Actinomadura luzonensis: one gene and its partner. The protein of the gene in region 1 interacts with the protein of each later gene in a pairwise test. Links are inferred from orthologs where the notes say so. Each region holds a gene or a part of one and is shown on either strand. Other genes may lie near its edges.

Evidence for each region. Proteins that work in one complex are often made in the same cells at the same time.
Region 2: the proteins of topA (region 1) and MF672_RS21460 interact in binary tests that used the Escherichia coli proteins (3 or more experiments, as listed by UniProt). The link is inferred for Actinomadura luzonensis from one-to-one orthologs.

Annotation. Positions count from the first base shown.
Region 1 is NZ_JAKRKC020000001.1:1,994,003-1,998,048, forward strand. What follows is about bases 334-3,552. They hold topA (type I DNA topoisomerase), read right to left. Parts: upstream 3,243-3,552; coding sequence 534-3,242; downstream 334-533. Other genes in these bases: MF672_RS09430 (metallophosphoesterase), read right to left, coding at 334-519; MF672_RS09440 (DUF5703 family protein), read left to right, coding at 3,432-3,552. Also shown: more of MF672_RS09430, read right to left, coding at 1-333; more of MF672_RS09440, read left to right, coding at 3,553-3,617; MF672_RS09445 (chaplin family protein), read right to left, coding at 3,875-4,046. UniProt on the Escherichia coli protein: Releases the supercoiling and torsional tension of DNA, which is introduced during the DNA replication and transcription, by transiently cleaving and rejoining one strand of the DNA duplex.
Region 2 is NZ_JAKRKC020000001.1:4,480,693-4,484,372, reverse strand. What follows is about bases 222-3,074. They hold MF672_RS21460 (YigZ family protein), read right to left. Parts: upstream 2,032-3,074; coding sequence 1,411-2,031; downstream 222-1,410. Other genes in these bases: MF672_RS21450 (hydantoinase/oxoprolinase family protein), read left to right, coding at 2,502-3,074; MF672_RS21455 (hypothetical protein), read left to right, coding at 2,106-2,450; MF672_RS21465 (isochorismate synthase), read left to right, coding at 222-1,346. Outside these bases: more of MF672_RS21465, read left to right, coding at 99-221; more of MF672_RS21450, read left to right, coding at 3,075-3,680.

The DNA.
Region 1 (4,046 bases):
CTCGATCACCGGGTCGCCGAGCGCGCTCGACACGCCGTACCCGACCGTGGCCAGCGCGCCCACCCCCGCGACCGCCGCGCCCGCGCGTCCCAGGAACAGCCGCCTGCTCACCCCGGCCGGCGGCGGCACCGGCTCCTCGGCCGCGCTGGGAGCCCCCGCGAGGACGTCGTCCGGCGCCGGCGTGCCCGCGAGCACCGCGACCGGCTCGGGCGCGGGCGCCCCCCGCCGCTCGGCCCTGCGCAGCAGCACCACGGCCACGGCCCGCGGGATCTCCAGCACCGCGAGGAACAGGAACAGGTAGAACACCATCGCCAGCCACAGGTAGCCGGGCCAGGCCAGCCAGGTCCCGAAGTCGGCCCGCGTGCTCGCGAACGTCGCCACGACCAGCGCCATCAGCACGACGACGCCCCAGGTCAGCGCCTTGCGGAGCCGTCCAGGGGCGGTGGTCGAGCGCACCAGCCGGTGCCACAGGTAGTAGTGCGCCAGCAGGATCAAGCCGACGAAGACCAGGACAATCACATAGGTGATGCTACTTACGATTTGGCCGCCGGCTTCTTCGCCGCCGTAGCGGGCTTCTTGGCCGCCGTCGTGGTCTTCTTCGCCGGCGCCTTGCGCGTGGTCTTCTTCGGCGCGGGCGCCCGCTCCCGCCGCTCGGCCAGCAGCTCGGCGGCCCGCTCGATGGTGATGTCCTCGACGGTGTCGCCCTTGCGCAGGGAGGCGTTGGTCTCGCCGTCGGTCACGTACGGCCCGAACCGCCCCTCCTTGACTACCACCGGCTTCTTCGAGACCGGGTCGTCGCCCAGCTCGCGCAGCGGCGCCGCCGCCGCGGCCCGCCGCCCGCGCTGCTTGGGCTGCGCGAACAGCTCCTTGGCCTGGTCGATGGTGACGGTCAGCAGGTCCTCCTCGGCGGCCAGCGAGCGCGAGTCGGTGCCCTTCTTCAGGTACGGGCCGAACTTGCCGTTGTGCGCCACCACCTCCTCGCCCTCCAGCTCGCCCACGACCCTGGGGATCGACAGGAGCCTGAGCGCGTCGTCGAGAGTGATGGTGTCCAGCGACATGGTCTTGAACAGCGAGCTCGTCCGCGGCTTCGGCGCGTCGGCCTTGCGGGTGCGCTTCTTCGGCGCCTCGTCCTCGGCCGGCTCGGGCAGGATCTCGGTCACGTACGGCCCGTAGCGCCCGTCCTTGGCCACGATGACGTGCCCGCTCACCGGGTCGCGCCCCAGCTCGCGGTCGCCGGTCGGGCGCGAGAACAGCTCCTCGGCCTTCTCCGCGGTCAGCTCGTCGGGCGTCATGTCCTCGGGCACGTTGACCCGCGCGCCGTTCCTGTCCAGGTACGGGCCGTAACGCCCGACCCGCAGGACGATGTCCGTGCCCTTGATCGGGAAGGAGCTGATCTCCCTGGCGTCGATGTCGCCGAGGTCGGTGACCATCTCCTTCAGGCCCTCGTCGCCGTCGGCCCCGTAGTAGAAGCGCTGCAGCTCGGGCACCCGCTCGGCCCGGTCGTTGGCGATGTCGTCGAGCACCTTCTCCATGTCGGCGGTGAAGTCGTAGTCGACGAGGTTGCCGAAGTGCTGCTCCAGCAGGTTGACCACGGCGAACGCCAGGAACGACGGCACCAGCGCCGTGCCCTTCTTGAACACGTAGCCGCGGTCGAGGATGGTGCCGATGATCGAGGCGTACGTCGAGGGCCGCCCGATCTCGCGGTCCTCCAGCTCCTTGACCAGCGACGCCTCGGTGTAGCGGGCCGGCGGCTTGGTGGCGTGGCCGGCCACGTCGAGCCTGGTCACGCTGAGCGCGTCGCCCTCGGCGAGGTTGGGCAGGCGCTTCTCGGCGTCGTCGCGGTCGCTCGACGGGTCGTCGTGGCCCTCGACGTAGGCCTTGAGGAAGCCGTAGAAGGTGATCGTCCGGCCGGAGGCGCTGAACTCGACGTTCTCGCCGGTCGCGGACGTGCCGCCGACCTTGACGCTGATCGACTCGCCGACCGCGTCCTTCATCTGGGACGAGACCGTGCGCTGCCAGATCAGCTCGTACAGCCGGAACATGTCGCCGCTCAGCCCGGTCTCGCCGGGCGTGCGGAACTCCTCGCCCGACGGGCGGATGGCCTCGTGGGCCTCCTGGGCGTTCTTGACCTTGCTGCTGTAGACGCGCGGCTTGTCGGGCACGTACTCGGCGCCGTACAGGCGGATGGCCTGGGCCCGCGCGGCCGCGACCGCCGTCTCCGACAGCGTGATGCTGTCGGTACGCATGTAGGTGATGAAGCCGTTCTCGTAGAGCCGCTGCGCCACCTGCATCGTGTACTTGGCGGAGAAGCCCAGCTTGCGGCTGGCCTCCTGCTGCAACGTGGTCGTCCGGAACGGCGCGTACGGCTTGCGCGTGTACGGCTTGCGCTCCACGGACCTGACCGTGAACGACGCCCCGCGCAGCCGCCCGGCCAGCTCGCCCGCCGCCTGCTCCGACAGGTGCAGCACGTCGGCCGTCTTGAGCTGCCCGGTGCTGGCGAAGTCGCGGCCCTGCGCCACCCGCCTGCCGTCGACGCCGGTCAGCGTCGCGGTGAAGTCGCGCGGCCGCTCCTCGGACCGGCCGGTGTCGAACAACGCCTGAAGGTCCCAGTAGTGGGCAGAGGTGAACGCCATGCGCTCGCGCTCACGCTCCACGACCAGCCGCGTCGCCACCGACTGCACCCGCCCGGCGGACAGCCGCGGCTTGACCTTCTTCCACAGCACGGGGCTGACCTCGTAGCCGTAGAGCCGGTCGAGGATGCGGCGGGTCTCCTGGGCGTCGACCAGGCGCAGGTTGAGGTCGCGGGGGTTGGAGACCGCGTCGCGGATGGCCTGCGGCGTGATCTCGTGGAAGACCATGCGGTGCACGGGCACCTTGGGCTTCAGCACCTCGCGCAGGTGCCAGGCGATCGCCTCGCCCTCACGGTCCTCGTCGGTCGCGAGGTAGAGTTCGTCGGCGTCCTTAAGAAGCTGGCGCAGCTTGTTGACCTGCGCTCTCTTGTCAGGATTGACCACGTACAGAGGCTCGAAGTCGTGCTCGACATTGACCCCCAGCCGCGCCCACGGCGCGCCCTTGAACTTCTCGGGGATGTCCTCGGCCTTCTCCGGCAGATCGCGGATGTGTCCGATGCTGGACTCGACCATGTAGCCAGCACCGAGGTAATCCTTGATCGTCTTCGCCTTGGCGGGCGACTCGACGATCACCAGGCGTGTTCCGCCGGTGCTGCCGTTCTTGGCTGGCACGCTGCTTCCTACCTCACTGTTCGCTTGCAAATCCCCCTGCCGGGAGTCGGCACAGACTGAAAGGTAACCCGACTCGCGGAAATTTCCTTCCCCCGGGCTACCCACTACCTTCCGGGTCCACCCACAAGCACGCAGAATAAGGCCCATCGAGCGGCATGGCGCCCTGACTCACCCTGGAGACTAATCGTTGTGCTCGACTACTCCTACATGGATATCTTCATTCCGCGCGACCTCACTCGCGAAGCAGCACGTCAACTGCTGACCGAACACGCAGAGTACGGTCAGTGGGAGCTCGCGCGCGTCCGCGTCCACCCCGACGGCAGCCGCCACGTGCGGCTGCGCCGCAAGGTCATGCGCGTACGCAGCACGCTCTGACCCTGCCACCGGCCTGCCACCGGCCTGCCACCGGCCTGCCGCCCACCTGCCGCCGGCCTGCTCCGGCCTTGCCAGGCGCCGGCCGTGGACATGGCTTTGCCCGCCCCGGGCCGCGCCCCCGGAACGGGCAAAGCGTCTCCTGCTGTCCGCTCACGGAGTGTGGGCGGCAGTCGTCGTGCGGAAGATCTCTGCGATTGCCTTACTTACGGTCTGACCGCATCCCTAGCTTGCGGCCGAGTCCTTACCTGTCTCCTGGCTCACTTGCGGCCGAACCGCACCCGGCGGGCCGTGGCGAACAGCGCCGCCGAGGCCGCGAACATCGCACCGAGCGCCAGGGCCAGCAGCGAGCCGCTGTTCATCCCGACGACGCCGGCGGGCTGCGCGGCGCTCATCAGGCCGATGTCGCCGACGGGCAGGCCGTGGGTGACC
Region 2 (3,680 bases), 2.5 Mb from region 1 along the record:
CACCGCGACATCCGGTTTTTCCCCGGTTCGCTTGCCGTAACGTGGCATTCACGGGGGTCAGAGTCGAACATGTTCAGGTCCCGCATAGCATGTCTTGAGTGAGTGTCGCGCTCGGAACAACCCGCCCGCTGCCGGTTCGCACCACACTGGTCGGCGATCCCGGCGACCTGCTGGCCTCCCTGCCCAGGTCGTCCCCTTACGCCTGGATCAGGAACGGTGAGGGGATCGTCGGCTGGGGGGAGGCCGCCCGCGTCGCGGTGCCGCCGGGCCCCGGCCGGTTCGCCTGGGCCCGCGAGTGGCTGGCCGGCGTGCTCGGCAGGGCCGAGATCGAGGCCGGGGCCGGGCCGGGCGGTGCGGAGCGCGTCCCCGGGTCCGGGCCCGTCGCCTTCGGCAGCTTCACCTTCGACGAGGACGCGCCGGGCTCGGTCCTGGTCGTGCCGCAGGCCGTGCTGGCCCGCCGGGGCGGCCGCGCCTGGCTGACCACGGTCGGCGACGCGCCGCTGGAGACCGTCACGCCGGTCCTCGACCCCGGCCGCATCAGCTACGGCGACGGCAGCCTCACCGCGCCCGAGTGGGAGCACGTGGTGGCCCGCGCCGCGGCCCGCATCCGCGACGGCGAGCTGGAGAAGGTGGTGCTCGCCCGTGACCTGGTCGCCACCGCCGAACGCGCCATCGACGTGCGGCTGCTGCTGGCGCGGCTGGCCCGGCGCTACCCCGAGTGCTACACGTTCTCGGTGGCGGGCCTGGTCGGGGCCACACCCGAGCTGCTGATCCGGCGCACGGGGCAGGAGATCGAGTCGCTGGTGCTGGCCGGCACCACCGCGCGCGGCACCGGCGCGGCCGACGACCTCGCGCGCGGCAAGGCGCTGCTCGCCTCCGCCAAGGACCGGCACGAGCACGAGTGCGCGATCGCCTCCGTCCGCACCGCGCTCGGGCCGCTGTGCTCGGCGCTGAAGACGCCCGACGAGCCCGAGCTGCTGGTGCTGCCCAACGTCCAGCACCTGGCCAGCCACGTCACCGGGCGGCTGGCCGACGGGGCGTCGGTGCTCGACGTGGTCGCCGCCATGCACCCCACCGCGGCCGTCGGCGGCACCCCCACCGACCTCGCCATCAAGGTCATCCGCGAGCTGGAGGGCATGGACCGCGCCGGCTACGCCGGCCCCGTGGGCTGGATCGACGCCCACGGCGACGGGGAGTGGGGCATCGCGCTGCGCTCCGGGCTGATCAGGGGGCGGCGGGCGCGGCTGTTCGCCGGCGGCGGCATCATGGGCGACTCCGACCCGGCCGCCGAGCTGGCCGAGGCGCAGGCCAAGTTCCGCGTCATGCAGTACGCGCTGGAGGGGTGAGCGCGCCCGCCCTCCTCCGCGCCGCGCCCGCCCTCCTCCTCGCGTCGCGCTCCTGCCGCCGGGCTCAGGCGCGGACGTGCACGTCCTCGCCGGGCTCCACCCGCGCGCGGCCGGCGGTCAGCGTCGCCACCCAGTCGGCGAACGCCGCCACCTCGTCCTCGCCGACCGCCACGCTGAAGGTGACCCGGTCGGCGTAGGCGACGTCCTCGACCGCGTACCGCGAGGCCCGCAGGTCGTTCTCCACCCGGCCGGCCTGGTCGTGCGCGACGGCCACGCGCACCCGCCTGGCCGGCACCATCCGCACCGGCTCGGCCCGGTCGAGGGTCTCGGTGACGGCCGAGCCGTAGGCGCGCACCAGCCCGCCCGCGCCGAGCAGCACGCCGCCGAAGTAGCGGGTCACCACCGCCACCACGTCGTTGTAGCCGCGGCCGGTCAGCGCCTGCACCATGGGCGTGCCGGCGGTGCCGCCGGGCTCGCCGTCGTCGTCGCCCTTCTGCACGCGCTGCCCGATGACGTAGGCCGAGCAGTTGTGGCTCGCCCCCGCGTGCTCGCGCCGCCGCTCCGCGATGAACGCCGCCGCCTCCTCCACGCTGCGCGCGGGCGCGACCGCGCAGACGAAGCGCGAGCGCCGCACCTCGGTCTCGTGTTCGACGGTGGTCAGGAGTGTGAGGTACGGGGCAGGCACATTCGACAGGGTATGCCCTAGCCTCCGGGGTGCCGCGAGCTACCATCTCCTTCAAGACCTCAGGGGAGGGTCTCATGGGAAGCTCCACGGAAACGTTCACGGACGTCGCCGACGACGTCATGCCCTTCGCCACCGCCGCCATCGGCGCGTACGGCGCGAGCGTGCTGGCCAAGACCAGCGAGCTGGCCGCCGACACGCCGGTCGCCCTCGGCACCCGGCTGCTGCAGCGGGTCTTCGGCCGCGGCGACGCCTGGTCGCGGGGCCTGGTCGCGCAGGTGGCGGAGGCCAAACCGGACGACGTGCCCGCGCACGCGGCGCTGCGGTCGGCGATCGTGGCGGCCTTCGGCGACGACCCGGCGCTGAGCCGGGAGGTGGCCGCGATGTTGCCGCGGTCTTCGGTGAGCGGCTACGGCCTCTGACCGCGCGGCGGCCCGTGTGCTGCCGGTGGAATCCGGCATAACGTTCATCGCATGAGTTATCGCGTCGCCATGGACATCGGCGGCACCTTCACCGACGTCGTCTGCTACGACGAGCGGACCGGGGCGGTCACCGCCTCGAAGGCGCCCACCACGCCGGAGGACCTCACCGAGGGCGTCTTCGCCGCGCTCGGCCGGGTCGTGGAGGACCCCGGGGCCATCTCGTTCTTCGTGCACGGCACCACGCAGGGCCTCAACGCCCTGCTGGAGCGCAAGGGCGGCCGGGTGCTGCTGCTGGCCGGCGCGGGCGCCGGGGACGTGTACCGGATCGCCCGCGGCAACCGGGACCGCATGTTCGACCTGCGCTACCGCAAGCCCGCGCCGCTCGTGCCGCCCGGGGACGTCATGGAGGCCGGCGGCCGGCTCGACCACCGGGGCCGCGAGCTCGTCCCCCTTGAAGAGGAGGCGGTGCGCCGGGCCGCGCGCCGCGCCCGCGAGGAGGGCTTCGACGCGGTGGCGGTGTGCCTGCTGTTCTCCTACGCCGACCCCGTCCACGAGCTGCGGGCCGGCGAGATCCTGCGGGCGGAGCTGGGCGAGGACGTGCTCGTGGTGCTCTCCCACGAGGTGGCGCGGGAGTGGCGGGAGTACGAGCGGACCTCCTCGGCGGTGCTGGAGGCGTACACCGGGCCGGTCGTGCGGCGCTACCTGGCCAGGATCGGGCGGCGCTTCGCCGAGCGGGGGCTCACGGTGCCGGTGCACGTGATGCAGTCCTCCGGCGGGCTGGTCAACGCCGCGCACGCGATGCGCCGGCCGCTGCAGACGCTGCTGTCCGGGCCGGTGGGCGGCACGATGGGCGGCGTCGCCGCGGCCCGGCTCCTGTCCCGCGCGGGCGGCCCGAGCCGGGACAACGTGATCTGCGTGGACATGGGCGGGACGTCGTTCGACGTCTCGCTCGTGGTCGGCGGGCGGCCCGACGTCAGCGCGGAGGCCCGCATCGAGGGCCACCCGGTGCTCATGCCGGTCGTCAACCTGCACACGATCGGCGCGGGCGGCGGCTCCATCGCCTACGCCGAGGCGGGCGCGCTGCGGGTCGGCCCCGAGTCGGCGGGCGCGGTGCCCGGCCCGGCCTGCTACGGCAGGGGCGGCGCGCGCGCCACCGTGACCGACGCGAACGTGGTGCTCGGGCGGGTGGACCCGGCCTGGTTCGCCGGTGGGCTGATGACCCTGGACATG